DNA from 2 places in the Paucibacter sediminis genome. Region 2 is predicted to be linked to the other one. Evidence: riboswitches for the same ligand, from Rfam matches in the RefSeq annotation. Region 2 holds a riboswitch; the other holds the start of a gene.

Region 1 (7,232 bases), 750 kb from region 2:
CCGTGCCTTCCCGATCAGCAACTGGACCGAGCTGGACGTGTGGCTCTACCTGGCGCGCGAGAACATCCCGCTGCCCAGCCTCTACTACGCGCATGAGCGCCAGATCATCCGCCGCAAGGGCCTCTTGGTGCCGCTCACCGAGGTGACCCCGCCTGAGCCCGGCGAGCAGGTGGAGAGCGCCACCGTGCGCTTTCGCACCGTGGGCGACATGACCTGCACCTGCCCGGTGGAGAGCGACGCCGCCAACGCCAGCGACATCGTCGCCGAGACCCTCACCGTGACGGTGAGCGAGCGCGGTGCCACCCGCATGGACGACCGAACATCCGACGCTTCGATGGAGCGCCGCAAGAAAGAGGGCTATTTCTGATGAGCGCCGCACTGAACTCCGTCGTCCACGAACAAGACGTGGACACCCAGCACCGCGCGCTGCGCTTCCTCACCGCCGGCAGCGTCGACGACGGCAAGAGCACCCTGATCGGCCGCCTGCTGTTCGACAGCCGCGCCATCCTGGCCGACCAGCTCGATACGCTGGAGAAGCGTGCCGCCGGCGCGCCCATCGACCTCTCCTTGCTCACCGATGGCCTGGAGGCCGAGCGCGAGCAGGGCATCACCATCGACGTGGCCTACCGCTACTTCGCCACCAAGACGCGCAAGTTCATCATTGCCGACGCACCCGGCCATGAGCAGTACACCCGCAATATGGTCACCGCCGCCGCCGGCAGCGATGCCGCGGTGGTGCTGGTGGACATCACCAAGCTCAAGCTCGACGACGCCGAAGTGACGCTGCTGCCGCAGACGCGCCGCCACAGCCTGCTGGCCCATCTGCTGCGCGTGCCCAGCATCGTGTTCGCGATCAACAAGATCGATGCGCTGGAGGCACCCGCTGAGGGTTACGCCAAGGTCAGCGCGGCGCTGCGCAAATTCGCGCAGGCGGCCGGCATCGAAGTGACGGCCATCGTGCCCGTCTCGGCCCTGCGCGGCGACAACGTGACCCAGCCGCTGGACGCCGACTGGTACGACGGCCCCTCGCTGCTGCAGGTGCTGGAAGGCCTGCCCACGGTGCAGGAGAAGGTCGAAGGCCAGCTCTTGATCCCGGTGCAATACGTCGCCACCAATGGCGAGGGCACCGGCCACCAACCGCGCACCCTGTGGGGCCGCATCGCGCATGGCCAGGTCAAGGCCGGCGACGAAGTGCAGATCCTGCCCAGCGGCCAGACCGCAAAAGTGGCCGAGGTGCGCAAGGCCGGCGAGACGGTGGCGCATGGCGTGGCGGGCGAATCCGCCGGCCTGCTGCTGGACCGCCAGCTGGACGTGAGCCGCGGCGACTGGATCGTCACCCCCGGCAGCGCCACGCCTCGGCAGAGCTTCGAGGCCACGCTGGCCTGGCTGGACACCGAACCCGCCGTGGTGGGCCGCAAGTACTGGGTGCGCCATGGCAACCGCTGGGTACAGGCGCGCATCAGCGCGATCGAGCACCGGCTGGACGTCAACAGCCTGGCCGAGGCCGAGGCGCATGAGCTGGCCATCAACGAGATCGGCCATGTGCGCATCGAGCTGCAGGCCGCGCTGCCGGTGGAGCCCTACACGGCCAACCGCGTCGGCGGCGCGCTGATCGTGGTGGACCCCACCAGCAACCGCACCAGCGGTGCCTTGCTGGTCAGGTAAGCAAGAAGCCATGGGCAAGGTCATCTTCGTCAGCGCCGGCCCCGGGGCCGCCGACCTCATCACCCTGCGCGGCGCGCGTGCGCTGCAGCAGGCCGACGTGGTGCTGTTCGACGCCCTCACCGACCCGGCCTTGCGCGAGTTCGCCCCCCAGGCCCTGTGGCTGGACGTGGGCAAGCGCGGCTTCTGCGACTCCACCGCCCAGACCGCCATCAACGCGGCGCTGGTGAAGCAGGCGCAGGAACACGCCCTGGTGGTACGCCTCAAGGGCGGCGATGCCAGCATCTTCGGCCGGCTGGAAGAAGAGCTGCTGGCGCTGGCCGAAGCGGGCATCGCCAGCGAGGTGGTGCCCGGCGTGACCGCGGCGATTGCCGCCGCCGCCCAGCTGCAGCGTCCGTTGACGCGCCGCGGCCTGGGCCGCAGCGTCAGCCTGACCACCGCGATGACCAAGGATGGCGACCTGCAGGCGCTCAAGAGCGCCGACACCGAGGTCTTCTACATGGCCGGCCGCCAGCTGGCCGCGCTGGGCCGCAAGCTGCTGGAAGCCGGCTGGCCGGCCGACACGCCGGTGGCGGTGGTCTCGCGCGCCGGCTGCGCCGATGCGCTGGCCAGCGACACCCAAGTGTCCGGCCTTGCCGCCGCGGCCATGCTGCACCGCGGCCGGCCCACCGTGGTGACGGTGGGCGCGGGCGCCAAGGCCCTGCCCCAGGCCGCCCCCAAGGAACAAAAGCCCTCGCTTGCGCGCCGTCAACGCCAGCACCAGAGCTTGAACGATTAAAATCCGCGCTTTGCCGTCAATGGGGAGTTCCATTGACGTCCCAGGGCCCTTAAAACATCAGAGCTGCTCCATGACCCACGTCGTCCTCGAATCGTGCATCCGCTGCAAGTACACCGACTGCGTCGATGTCTGCCCGGTCGACTGCTTCCGCGAAGGCCCCAACTTCCTCACCATCGACCCCGATGAGTGCATCGACTGCGCGGTCTGCATCCCCGAGTGCCCGGTGAACGCCATCGTGCCCGAGGAAGATGTGCCGGGCAACCAGCAGCACATGATCAAGATCAATGCCGATCTGGCCAAGAAATGGCCCAGCATCACCAAGCGCAAGGGCTCGCTGCCCGACGCCGACGAGTGGAAAGACCGGACCGACAAGCTGTCCGAGCTGATTCGCTGAACGACTTTCGTCCCCTGCCCCTTTGTCTGGGGCCCTGACCTCCATGGAAAACCAAGTGACACACGCTGCCTCCAATGCCGGCCACGCCGGCGTGATCGAAACCGATGCCGTCATCGTTGGCGCGGGCCCCGTCGGCCTGTTCCAGGTGTTCGAACTCGGCCTGCTGGAGATCAAGGCCCACATCATCGACTCGCTCGCCTACCCGGGCGGCCAGTGCATCGAGCTCTACCCCGACAAGCCCATCTACGACATCCCGGCCGTGCCCGTGTGCACCGGCAAGGAGCTGACCGACAACCTGATGAAGCAGATCGAGCCCTTTGGCGCGACCTTCCATCTGGGCCAGGAAGTCACCACCGTCGAGAAGCAGGACGACGGCCGTTTCTTCGTCGCCACCTCCAAGGGCACGCAGTTCCTCACCAAGACCATCTTCATCGCCGGCGGCGTGGGCTCGTTCCAGCCGCGCACCCTGAAGGTGGAAGGCCTGGACAAGTACGAAGGCAGCCAGGTGCACTACCGCGTGCGCAACCCGGCGCAGTTCGCCGGCAAGAACATCATCGTGATCGGTGGTGGCGACTCGGCACTCGACTGGGCGCTGAACTTCTGCGCCGGCAATGAGGACGGCAGCGCCAACAAGGCCGAGAGCGTGATCCTGGTGCACCGCCGCGACGGCTTCCGTGCCGCGCCGGCCAGCGTGGCCAAGATGAAGGAGCTGTGCGACAACTACGAGATGCAGTTCATTGTCGGCCAGGTCACCGACATCGACGAGGGAGACGAGGTGCTGAAGGGCGTGAAGGTCACCGGCGGTGACGGCGTCACCCGCGTCGTGCCCTGCGACCAGGTGCTGGTGTTCTTCGGCCTCAGCCCCAAGCTGGGCCCGATCGCCGAATGGGGCCTGGCGCTGGAGCGCAAGCAGATCGTCGTCGACACCGAGAAGTTCGAAACCAGCACCCCTGGCATCTTTGCCGTGGGCGACGTGAACACCTATCCGGGCAAGAAGAAGCTGATCCTCTCGGGCTTCCATGAGGCCGCGCTGGCCGCCTTTGCCGCCGCGCCCTACATCTTCCCCGAGAAGCGCATCCACCTGCAGTACACCACCACCAGCCCCAAGCTGCACAAGGTGCTGGGCGTGGAAACGCCGGTATTCGACTGAGCACTGGCTGTTGCGCCAACACAAGGCCCGCTCAAGCAGCGGGCTTTTTGTTTTCACGGGCCGATAGAATGCGGCTCTTCGCTAGGGGTGCTGGCTCATCGAATGAGCCGGCTGAGATAACACCCTTTGAACCTGACTGAGGTAATCCTCGCGCAGGGAAGCAAGTCAGCAAGAGGGCCTCGCAGCCCCGTCTGTTTTGCCGCCCTGCCATCGAATGAGTAGGACGATGGCACATTCATTTCATTTCTCCCGTATCGCAATCGCCAGCGCCGCCGCGCTGAGCTGTGGCCTGAGCCTGGCCCAATCCTCCACAAGCCTGCCCACCGTCACCGTGAGCGGTCGCAACGCCGACGCGCCGGTCAGCATCGGCGGCTTTGGCGAGACGCCGGTGGCGCGCCTGCCGCTGCAGGCCAGCCTCATCAATGCCGAGCGCCTGGCCGACGCCGGCCTCAGCAGCCTGGCCGGCATCACCAGCCTGGACGCCAGCATCGGCGACGCCTACAACGCGGCCGGCTATGTGTCCTACCTGAAGATTCGCAGCTTCGACCTGGACAACCGCTTCAACTACCGCCGTGACGGCCTGCCCATCAACGCCGAGACCGCGCTGGCGCTCGGCAACAAGGCCGGCATCGAGGTGCTGAAGGGCACCAGCGGCATCCAGTCGGGCACCAGCTCGCCCGGCGGCCTGGTGAACCTGCTGGTGAAGCGCCCCACCGCGAACCTGCTCAACGTCAGCCTCGGCTTCAGCGAGCGCGGCACGACCGAGGCGGCGCTGGACTGGAGCCAGCGCTTCGGCAGCGGCGAGGCCTTTGGCCTGCGCGTGAATGCCAGCGCGGCCGAACTGCGCCCCGAGCTCTACAGCGCCCATGGCCAGCGCCGCCTGCTGGCGGTGGCCGGCGACTGGCGCCTCGGCGCCGACAGCCTGCTGGAAGCCGAATTCGAGCTCAACCGCCAGTCGCAGCCCAGCCAGCCCGGCTTCAGCCTGCTGGGCAACCGCCTGCCCGATGCGAAGACCATCGACCCGCGCACCAACCTCAACAACCTGCCCTGGACGTTGCCGGTGGTGTTCGACAACAGCCATGCCTCGCTGCGCTGGCAGCAACGCCTGAACGCCGACTGGCGTGCGCAAGCGCATTGGGGCGCCCAGCGGCTCAAGAGCGACGACCGCCTCGCCTACGCCTATGGCTGCTCGAACGAGAACAACTACGACCGCTATTGCAGCAACGGCGACTTCGACCGCTACGACTTCCGCAGCGAGGGCGAGCGCCGCAACAGCGATGCCCTGGACCTCTCGCTGGCCGGCAAGTTCAGCACCGCCGGCCTGCGGCACGAGCTCAGCGCCGGCCTGCTGTTCAGCCGCTATGAGGCACGCTTCAATCGCCAGGCCTACAACTGGTCGGGCGTGGGCAATATCTACCAGGACGTGGTCACGCCAGCCGACCCCAGCCTGACCGACGAGAACACCAACCGCGACGAGCGCAGCACCGAGCTCTATCTGCGCGATGCCGTGCAACTGGGCGCCGATTGGCAGGCCTGGGCCGGCCTGCGCCATACCCGGCTGCACCGTGAATCGGTGCGCACCGATGGCTCGCGCGCCACCGACTACAAGCAGTCCTTCACCACGCCCTGGCTGGGCCTGAGCTACACCCTGGCCGCCGAGCTGATGGCCTATGGCAGTTGGGGCGAAGGCATCGAGTCCGAAGTGGTGCCCAATCGCAGCCGCTATGCCAATGCGGGCCAGGCCCTGCCGGCGCTGCGCAGCCGCCAGTTCGAGCTGGGCCTGAAGGCCGGCTCCAGCACGGTGGACTGGTCGCTCGCCTGGTTCGACATCCGCAAGCCCGAATGGCGAGACATCGGCAGCTGCGACGACACCGCCACCTGCACCCGCCAGGCGGACGGCAGATCCCACCATCGCGGCGTCGAAGCCCAGGCCGACATCAAATGGGCCGGCGGCGGCCTGCTCGCCAGCGCCATGAAGCTCAAGGCGCGCACCGAGGGCAGCTCGGTCGCCGGCCTGGATGCGCTCAAGCGCCCCAACGTGGCCGAGACCTCGATCAAGCTCAACGCCCGCCAGCGCCTTGCCGCACTGCCCGGCCTGCAAATGAACGCCGGCCTCGTCTACGAGGGCCCGCGCGCGGCCCTGCCGGACAACAGCATCAGCATTCCCGGCTGGCTGCGCCTGGATGCCGGCCTGCGCTACGAGCAGGCCCTCGGCCAGCGCCAGCTGCTGACCTGGCGCCTGGGCGTGGACAACCTCACCGACAAGCGCGCCTGGCGCGAATCGCCCTACCAGTACGAGCACAGCTACCTCTACCCGCTGGCGCCGCGCACCTGGCGCGCAAGTTTGGAATACAGCTTGTAAGGATCCAAAAATTCAGTCTATAATGCGAGGCTCTGTTCCTCGATAGCTCAGTTGGTAGAGCGCCGGACTGTTAATCCGTAGGTCCCTGGTTCGAGCCCAGGTCGAGGAGCCACAGAATTTGGAAGCCGCTTCGGTATCCGTAGCGGCTTTCCTTTGAACTCTTAGTACCGATCAATTCCTCGATAGCTCAGTCGGTAGAGCGCCGGACTGTTAATCCGTAGGTCCCTGGTTCGAGCCCAGGTCGAGGAGCCAGAAGAGAACCCCCAGCATCGCAAGGTGCTGGGGGTTTTTTCATGTTGTCGCCACTCCATCACCTGATCCCGCCCAACCGTGAAACCACTGATCCGACTCTTCTTCAGAACCCTGCGCATCCTGCTCGGCCCGCTCATGTTGCTGAAAGAGCGGCAGTCCCGCCCGACAGCGGTGCAGCGCACCGTCGAACAGCAGGCCGAAGTCGACCGCCAGTGCAGCGGCCTGGTGCTCTATCAGTTCAAGACCTGCCCGTTCTGCATCAAGGTTCGACAGGAGATGCATCGACTTGCACTTCCGATCGTGCGGCTGGACGCCCAACATGACGCCCAGCACCGTGCGGCGCTGCAACAGGGATCAGGGGCCAGCAAAGTGCCTTGCCTGAAGGTCACCGATGCGAGCGGATCGGCGGTGTGGCTGACCGAATCGGGCGCCATCATCGACTACTTGCGCGGGCGCTTCGCCGTGTGAGCTGCGACAAGGCAGCCTCCTGCTAGGGGTGGCCCCGCCCGGGGCAAGGCACTACGCTGCGTTCCCATAGCCGGTAGCCGCTCTTTCGCCAGTGCCACCACCCAGCGCGCGCGCTGTCCCTGACCCGATCAACCCTCAGTTGCGGAGTGACTGCATCATGAAACCT
Region 2 (7,232 bases):
GATCGGTGGCAAGGGGTTCATGGCCTTGCCATCGGTGTCGAGCACGGTCGGCATGATGCCCACCGCCGTACCGGCACCCGCGACCAGTTGGCCCAGCTCCAGCGCGATGCTGGCCGGCGCGGCCACTGGCGGCGCGGCCGCGAACTGCCACACCAGTTGCGCCGGCAGGAAGGGCAGCAGCCGGTCCTGGCGCAGGGTGATGGTGTCGGCCGGCGTGGCGCTGGCATTCGCGGCGATATCGCCGACATTGACGTCGCCATCGAGCACCGTGGTGCCGGCGCCGCTGCCCACCAGCTTGGCCGTCAGCGCCGTCTGCGCCTGGGCGCCATTGAGCACCGTGATCTTGAAGACATAGTCGTAGAGCGTGCGCCCCACGCGCGTCTCGCCGACCTTGGTGAGCGAGACCACCGAGGCGCTGGCGGCCGCGACGGCCTGGATACGCGCCTGCGTGGCCTGCGGCCGCATCGGGGTCAGGTCTTGACTCTCGCCGCCTCCGCAGGCGGCCAGCAACAGCGCCGCGCCGCAGACCAGGCCCTGCAGGCTGCGTGCGATCAGCCCGGCGCTCATGAGCGGCTCCCGTCGGCGCGCCGGCGTGCCAGCAGGGCGAGCAGGCCCAGGCCGCCGAACAGCTGCGCCCAGGTGGCGGGCTCGGGCACCACCGCGGTCTGGCCGCTGGCCAGCAGCTGGAAGTTCTCGTCGGTGATCTCAAACTGCAGACTGCCCGGCGCCGCGGCGCCCTGGTAATCGAATTTGACGACAAAGCCGCCCTGCGACTGCCCCGCGGTCAGCCCCAGCGAGCGGTTCAGCATCACGCTGTCGAAGAAACCGGCCGCCGGGATGCCGGTATCCGGCTGCGCGACCAGGCTGTCCCAGCTGCCCGGCGATCCCTGCACAAGCAGATTGCTGAAATCGGCCTCGGGAAAGAACACGGTGAAGCCGGACAGGCTGGCCGGCGTGCCATCGGCCAGCACGGTGAAATCCACCGTCCAGCTGTTGCCGCCCAGCGGCGTGAAGACGCTGTTGATGGTGGCGGCGGAAGCGCCCTGGGCAAGGGCCAGGGTGAGCAGAGCGGGGGCGACCCAGCGGGCGCGCGGGAGGGGCATCGGCTGCATAGAGGGCTCCAAGTGGCAAGCCCTGACCCTAAGCAGCCCCCGCCGCGACAACCATCCCTAACTTGGCCGCGCGCCCTGTTTCACTGACAAGCGTCAAAGCCTCAGGCCAGCTTGCCGGTCTGGAAGTCACGCACCGCCTGCATCAGCTCGGCCTCGGTATTCATCACGAAGGGGCCGTACTGCGCAATCGGCTCGTTGAGCGGCTTGCCGGCGATCAGCAGCAGGCGCGCGCCCGCCTCGCCGGCCGTGAAGGCCACGCCATCGCTGCCCGCGGTATTGGCCAGGATCGCCATGCGCTGGGCCGGCACGGTGCAACCCGAGCCGAACTGCACGCCGCCACGGTAGACGTAGACGAAGGCGTTGTGCGTGTCCGGCAGCGCCTGTTCAAACCTGACCCCCGGCTGCAGATGGATGTCCAGATAGACCGGCTCGGTGCCCTCGCGCTGCACCGCCCCCTGCACGCCCCGGCTGGCGCCGGCGATCACGCGCACGCTGGCGCCCTCGCCATGCCACTCGGGGATTTCGGCCGAGGGAATGTCGCGGTACCAGGGCGCGCGCATCTTGTCCTTGGCCGGCAGGTTGAGCCAGAGCTGGAAGCCTTCCATGCGGCCCTCTTCCTGCTCGGGCAGCTCCGAATGGATCACGCCGCGCCCGGCCGTCATCCACTGCACGCCGCCATTGCCCAGCAGGCCCTCATGGCCGGCGGAGTCGCGGTGGCGCATGCGGCCTTCCAGCATATAGGTGATGGTCTCGAAGCCGCGGTGCGGATGGTCGGGGAAGCCGGCGATGTAGTCGTCGGCCTGGTCCGAACCGAAGGCGTCCAGCATCAGATAGGGATCGAGGCGGCGCTGCAGGTTCTGCGTCAGCACGCGGGTGAGCTTGACGCCCGCGCCATCGCTGGTGGGCTGGCCGGCGATCAGCCGCTCGACCTGGCGAGGCTGTTGCAGAACGGTGGTGATCGTGGCGGCAGTCATGATGGCGTTCTCCGTGGTCAATGCATTCAGGGTCAGACGGTAGCAGGCTCGGCCGCTTGCGGTTGCAGCAGCTGCTGGATCTGGGCACGCGCCGAGGCCAGGCCTTGCGCCTCGGCCTCCGGGCCCATGCCCAGGCCTTCGGCATAAATGAACTCGACATCGCTCATGCCCAGGAAGCCCAGCACGGTACGCAGATAGGGCACGACGGTGTCGCTGGGGCGGTCGCGGTGCAGGCCGCCGCGCGTCAGCACCGCATAGACCTTCTTGCCGGTGAGCAGGCCCTCGGGGCCGTTCTCGGTGTAGCGGAAGGTGACGCGGGCCCGCGAGATCGCGTCGATCCAGTTCTTCAGCTGGCTGGGCACGCCGAAGTTGATCATCGGCACGCCCAGCACCACCACATCGGCCGCCTGGATCTGGGCAATCAGGCCATCGTCCAGGGCCACGCGCTCGGCCTGCGCCGCGCTGCGCTGCTCGGCCGGGGTGAACAGGGCTTGCAGGGCGGCCTCGTCCAGCACCGGATGGGCTTGCTGCGCCAGGTCGCGCACCTGCAGGCTGGCACCGGGCTGGGCCTGTTGCAGACCCTCGACCAGCTCGGTCGCCAGGCGGGTGGAGAAGGAACCCTGGCCGTCTTGAACACGGCGGGCGCTGGAATTGATTTGCAGGATGTTCATCTGGGGGCTCCGTTGGTTTGCTGATCGGGTCTTGCGAAAGACCATGGATGAACTGTATTGATCGCAGCCAAGCATCGGAAGACACCGGAATGGATATGATCGTTCCACCAATGGAACAATGCCATGAGCCTGGACGCTGACGATCTGCTGCTGTTTGCGCGTGTGATGGAGGCCGGCAGCTTCAGCCGCGCGGCCGACCGGGTGCAGCTCCCCAAGTCCACCGTGTCGCGCCGCATCGCCGCGCTGGAGCAGCGTCTGGGCGAGAAGCTATTGCAGCGCAGCACGCGCCGGCTGGCGCTGACCGAATTCGGCCAGGGCGTGCTGGAACATGCACGCGTGCTGGCCGCCGAGGTGGACGGCGCCCTCGCCCTGGCCCTGCATCGCCAGCAGCGCCCCACCGGGCGGCTGCGCGTCTCGATGCCGGGCGACTTTGCCAACCAGGCGCTGGACCAGATGCTGAGCCGCTTCGTGCTGGACTATCCCGAGGTGCAGCTGGAACTGGACCTCTCGCCGCGCCGCGTGGACCTGATTGCCGAGGGCTTCGACCTCGCGGTGCGCATGGGCAGCCTGCCCGACGATTCGCAGCTGGCGGCGCGCCGCCTGGCCCTGTTCAGCAACGGGCTCTATGCCTCACCGGCCTATCTGCAGCGCCATGGCGAGCCGCAGCTGCCCGAGGCGCTGAGCAGCATGCAGGGGCTGATGATTCTGGGCCGCACCGGCGAGCCCGTGCCCTGGACACTCATGCGTGGGGAAGGCGCCGAGGGCGCCGAGACGCAACGCTGGCAAGGCGTGCCCGAGCAGCGCACCCTGGTGAATGCGCCCGACATGCTTCTGCGCATGGCCTGCGCCGGCCTGGGCATCACCGCGGTGGGCGAGCATTTCGCCCAGCCCTATGTGGAGCGCGGCGAGCTGTTGCGCGTGCTGCCCGACTGGTGCCTGCCACCGGTGGCCTGCTGGGCGGTGTTCCCCGAGCGCCGCCTGATGCCGCTGCGCAGCCGCGTCTTCATCGAGGCGATGGCGGCCACGCTGGCCAGTTGCCCGGCTACTCAGCCTGAAAGCCGATCTCCACACTGACCTCGCGCGAGCGCGGGATCGGCGCGAAGCGCCATTGGTTGACGGCATCGATGGCCGCCACCGAGAGCTTGCGGTGCGAGCTCTTGATGGCCTCGGCCCCGCTCACCGCGCCATTCGGCTCGACGGTGAACTTCACCACCACCAGGCCGTTGCGCACGCTGCTGAGCAGCTGGCGCGGGATCTCGGGCTCGACCTTGTTGATCAGCTTCAGCGCCACCTCGGGTTCGGGCTCGGGCGCCGCTGCGGGCGCCACGGCGGCGGGCGGCGGGGGATTCAGCTTGGGGCTCGCGGTGGCCAGCTGAACCGGCTCGGGCGCCGGGCTGCTGCTGCTCGCCGCAGTGGCCACGGCAGGCTCGGGCTTGTTCTGCAGCTCCTCGGCCTTGGGGCTGGGCGCCGGTGACTCGTGCCGCGGCGCGGCCTTGGCCACCGGTGCGGCCGGCTTGGCCGGTGCGGGCGCAGGCGCGGCGGGCTTGGCGGGCGCCTTGTCGGCGTTGAACTTGATCCACTGGAACACCTTGTCGGCGTCGCGCTTGGCCCGATCGGCATCGCTGAGGGAAGACTTCTTCTCAAGGTCCCCGAGCTGCTGAGCGGCAACACCCAGCGTCGCGGCGGCAAGGCCCAGCGCCAAGGCCAGACGGCACATGCGCAATGCAGACAAGGAGCCGTTCATCGTTCCATTCCTTCGTCGAGAGCCCGCCGGCGGCCCAGCTTTTGACGGGCATGCGGGACGGTGAGCGCCCGGAGTGTACGCAGCGCCCCCGGCCGCCCTGGCCAAGGGTTTGCCCGCAGCCCCGTCAAAGTCTTCACGCTTGCCGCCTATACTCGCGCCTTGCTCCGGGGAGCCCTGCCGTGCGTCGCAACGATGCACCGGGCTGAGATGTGGTGGAAGCCACGGACCCGCTGAACTTGATCCGGCTCGTACCGGCGTAAGAAGAGCTTGTCTGCATGCCCGCCCGCGGGCCTCAGGCCGCCCCGCGCGCCCGTCCGTCCGCCTGCTTGAGTCCGACCTCCGGAGTCCTTGTTGCACCGACCGGAGGAAGACGAGCATGAACAGCGTGAGCGACGCAGGCCTTGAAGGCATCAGCGACAACATCCAATTGACCCGCGAGCCCCTGCCCGGCTCCAGCAAGCAGTACCTGCCGGGCGAGCTGCACCCCGAGCTGCGCGTGCCCCTGCGCGCCATCGCGCTCAGCAACGGTGAGGTGGTGACCGTCTACGACGCCTCCGGCCCCTATACCGACGCCAACGCCAACATCGACGTGCACCGCGGCCTGCCCGCCCCGCGCGCCGCCTGGGTGAAAGCGCGCGGCGACACCGAGGCCTACGAGGGCCGTCGCATCCAGCTGATCGACGACGGCCTGCGCGACCAGGCCCAGCAGCTCAGGCTGCAGGCCCTCAGCGCCGGCCTGCAGCGCCAGCCACGCCGCGCCAAGCCTGGCGCCAACGTGACCCAGCTGCACTACGCGCGCCGCGGCATCGTCACGCCCGAGATGGAATACGTGGCGATCCGCGAGAACCAGCGTCACGCCTGGATGCAGGAATACCAGGCCGATGCCGAGCGCGAGGCGCGCCTGGCCGGCCACGCCTTCGGTGCCAGCATCCCCGACCTCATCACGCCCGAGTTCGTGCGCGACGAGGTGGCGCGCGGCCGCGCCATCATCCCGGCCAATATCAACCACCCCGAGCTGGAGCCGATGGCGATCGGCCGCAACTTCCTCGTCAAGGTGAATGCCAATATCGGCAACTCGGCGGTCACGTCCAGCATCGAGGAAGAGGTGGAGAAGCTGGTGTGGAGCACGCGCTGGGGCGCCGACACGGTGATGGACCTCAGCACCGGCCGCAACATCCACACCACGCGCGACTGGATCATCCGCAACAGCCCGGTGCCGATCGGCACCGTGCCCATCTACCAGGCACTTGAAAAGGTAGGTGGCGTGGCCGAGGACCTCACTTGGGCGCTGTTCCGCGACACCCTGATCGAGCAGGCCGAACAGGGCGTCGACTACTTCACCATCCACGCCGGCGTGCGCCTGCCCTTCGTGCCCATGACGGTGAAGCGCCGCACCGGCATCGTCTCGCGCGGCGGCTCCATCCTGGCCAAGTGGTGCATCGCCCACCACCAGGAGAACTTCCTCTACACGCATTTCGAAGAGATCTGCGAGATCATGAAGGCCTACGACGTCAGCTTCTCGCTCGGCGACGGCCTGCGCCCCGGCTCGCTGGCCGACGCCAACGACGAGGCCCAGTTCGCCGAGCTGCGCACCCTGGGCGAGCTCACCAAGATCGCGTGGCAGCACGATGTGCAGACCATGATCGAGGGCCCCGGCCATGTGCCCATGCACATGATCCAGGCGAACATGACCGAGCAGCTCAAGCACTGCGACGAGGCGCCCTTCTACACGCTCGGCCCCTTGACCACCGACATCGCGCCCGGCTACGACCACATCACCTCGGGCATCGGCGCGGCCATGATCGGCTGGTTCGGCTGCGCCATGCTCTGCTACGTCACGCCCAAGGAACATCTGGGCCTGCCGAACCGCGACGACGTCAAGGCCGGCCTGATGGCCTACAAGATCGCCGCCCACGCGGCCGATATCGCCAAGGGCCACCCGGGCGCACGCGCCCGCGACGACGCGCTCTCCAAGGCCCGCTTCGAATTCCGCTGGCAGGACCAGTTCAACCTCGGCCTCGACCCCGAGACCGCGCGCGAGTTCCACGACGAGACCTTGCCCAAGGACAGCGCCAAGGTGGCCCACTTCTGTTCCATGTGCGGGCCCAAGTTCTGCTCGATGAAGATCACGCAGGATGTGCGCGAATACGCCGAGGGCATGGCGGCCGGGATGGAAGCCAAGAGCGCCGAGTTCAAGGCGCAGGGCAGCGAGCTCTACATCCCGATCGCGAAGGCCTGAGATGGCGAAGAAGATCGCCATCGCCGGCGCCGGCCTGGCCGGCCGCCTGTTCGCCTGGGCGCTCGCGCGCGCCGGCCATGAGGTGCGGGTCTGGGACGCCGGCCCCGGCCCCGCGCCCGCCTTCGATGGCCAGGGCGCCGCCGCCTTCACGGCCGCCGGCATGCTCAGCCCGCTGGCCGAGCTGGACCGCGCCGAGGCCGAGGTGGCGGTGCTCGGCTGGCAATCGCTGCGCCTGTGGCCCGCCATCGTCGCCGCGCTGCATCAGCCGGTGCGCCTGCAGACCGAGGGCAGCCTGCTGCTGGCGCACCGCCCCGACCAGGGCGCCGCGGCGCGCGTGCTGCAGCGCCTGCAGCAGGCCGGCGCGGACCTCTCATCCTTCCCGACGCCGCAGCCGCTCAGCGCGGCCCAGCTGCGCGAGCTGGAGCCGGCGCTGCCCGCCGGCCCGCGGGCCTGGCTGCTGCCCGGCGAGGGGCTGATCCATCCGCTGCAGGC

The links. Region 2 has a riboswitch for thiamine pyrophosphate ahead of thiC (phosphomethylpyrimidine synthase ThiC). Riboswitches for the same ligand answer to the same signal wherever they lie in the genome.
Region 1: it holds a riboswitch for thiamine pyrophosphate, as region 2 does, so the genes downstream of both, PFX98_RS24630 (TonB-dependent siderophore receptor) here and thiC (phosphomethylpyrimidine synthase ThiC) in region 2, are expected to answer to the same signal.

What each region holds. Positions count from the first base shown of each region.
Region 1 is NZ_CP116346.1:5,315,463-5,322,694, forward strand. Features, by position in the region: gene cysD (sulfate adenylyltransferase subunit CysD) at 1-367, shown strand, start outside; gene PFX98_RS24610 (sulfate adenylyltransferase subunit 1) at 367-1,665, shown strand; gene cobA (uroporphyrinogen-III C-methyltransferase) at 1,676-2,440, shown strand; gene fdxA (ferredoxin FdxA) at 2,511-2,834, shown strand; gene PFX98_RS24625 (NAD(P)/FAD-dependent oxidoreductase) at 2,878-3,984, shown strand; TPP riboswitch at 4,058-4,160, shown strand; gene PFX98_RS24630 (TonB-dependent siderophore receptor) at 4,211-6,346, shown strand; tRNA gene PFX98_RS24635 (tRNA-Asn) at 6,383-6,458, shown strand; tRNA gene PFX98_RS24640 (tRNA-Asn) at 6,523-6,598, shown strand; gene PFX98_RS24645 (glutaredoxin family protein) at 6,677-7,066, shown strand; gene PFX98_RS24650 (hypothetical protein) at 7,224-7,232, shown strand, end outside.
Region 2 is NZ_CP116346.1:745,962-753,193, forward strand. Features, by position in the region: gene PFX98_RS03435 (hypothetical protein) at 1-567, opposite strand, end outside; gene PFX98_RS03440 (PEP-CTERM sorting domain-containing protein) at 564-1,112, opposite strand; gene PFX98_RS03445 (pirin family protein) at 1,214-2,086, opposite strand; gene PFX98_RS03450 (FMN-dependent NADH-azoreductase) at 2,119-2,757, opposite strand; gene PFX98_RS03455 (LysR family transcriptional regulator) at 2,881-3,831, shown strand; gene PFX98_RS03460 (TonB family protein) at 3,800-4,501, opposite strand; TPP riboswitch at 4,657-4,781, shown strand; gene thiC (phosphomethylpyrimidine synthase ThiC) at 4,878-6,740, shown strand; gene PFX98_RS03470 (FAD-dependent oxidoreductase) at 6,742-7,232, shown strand, end outside.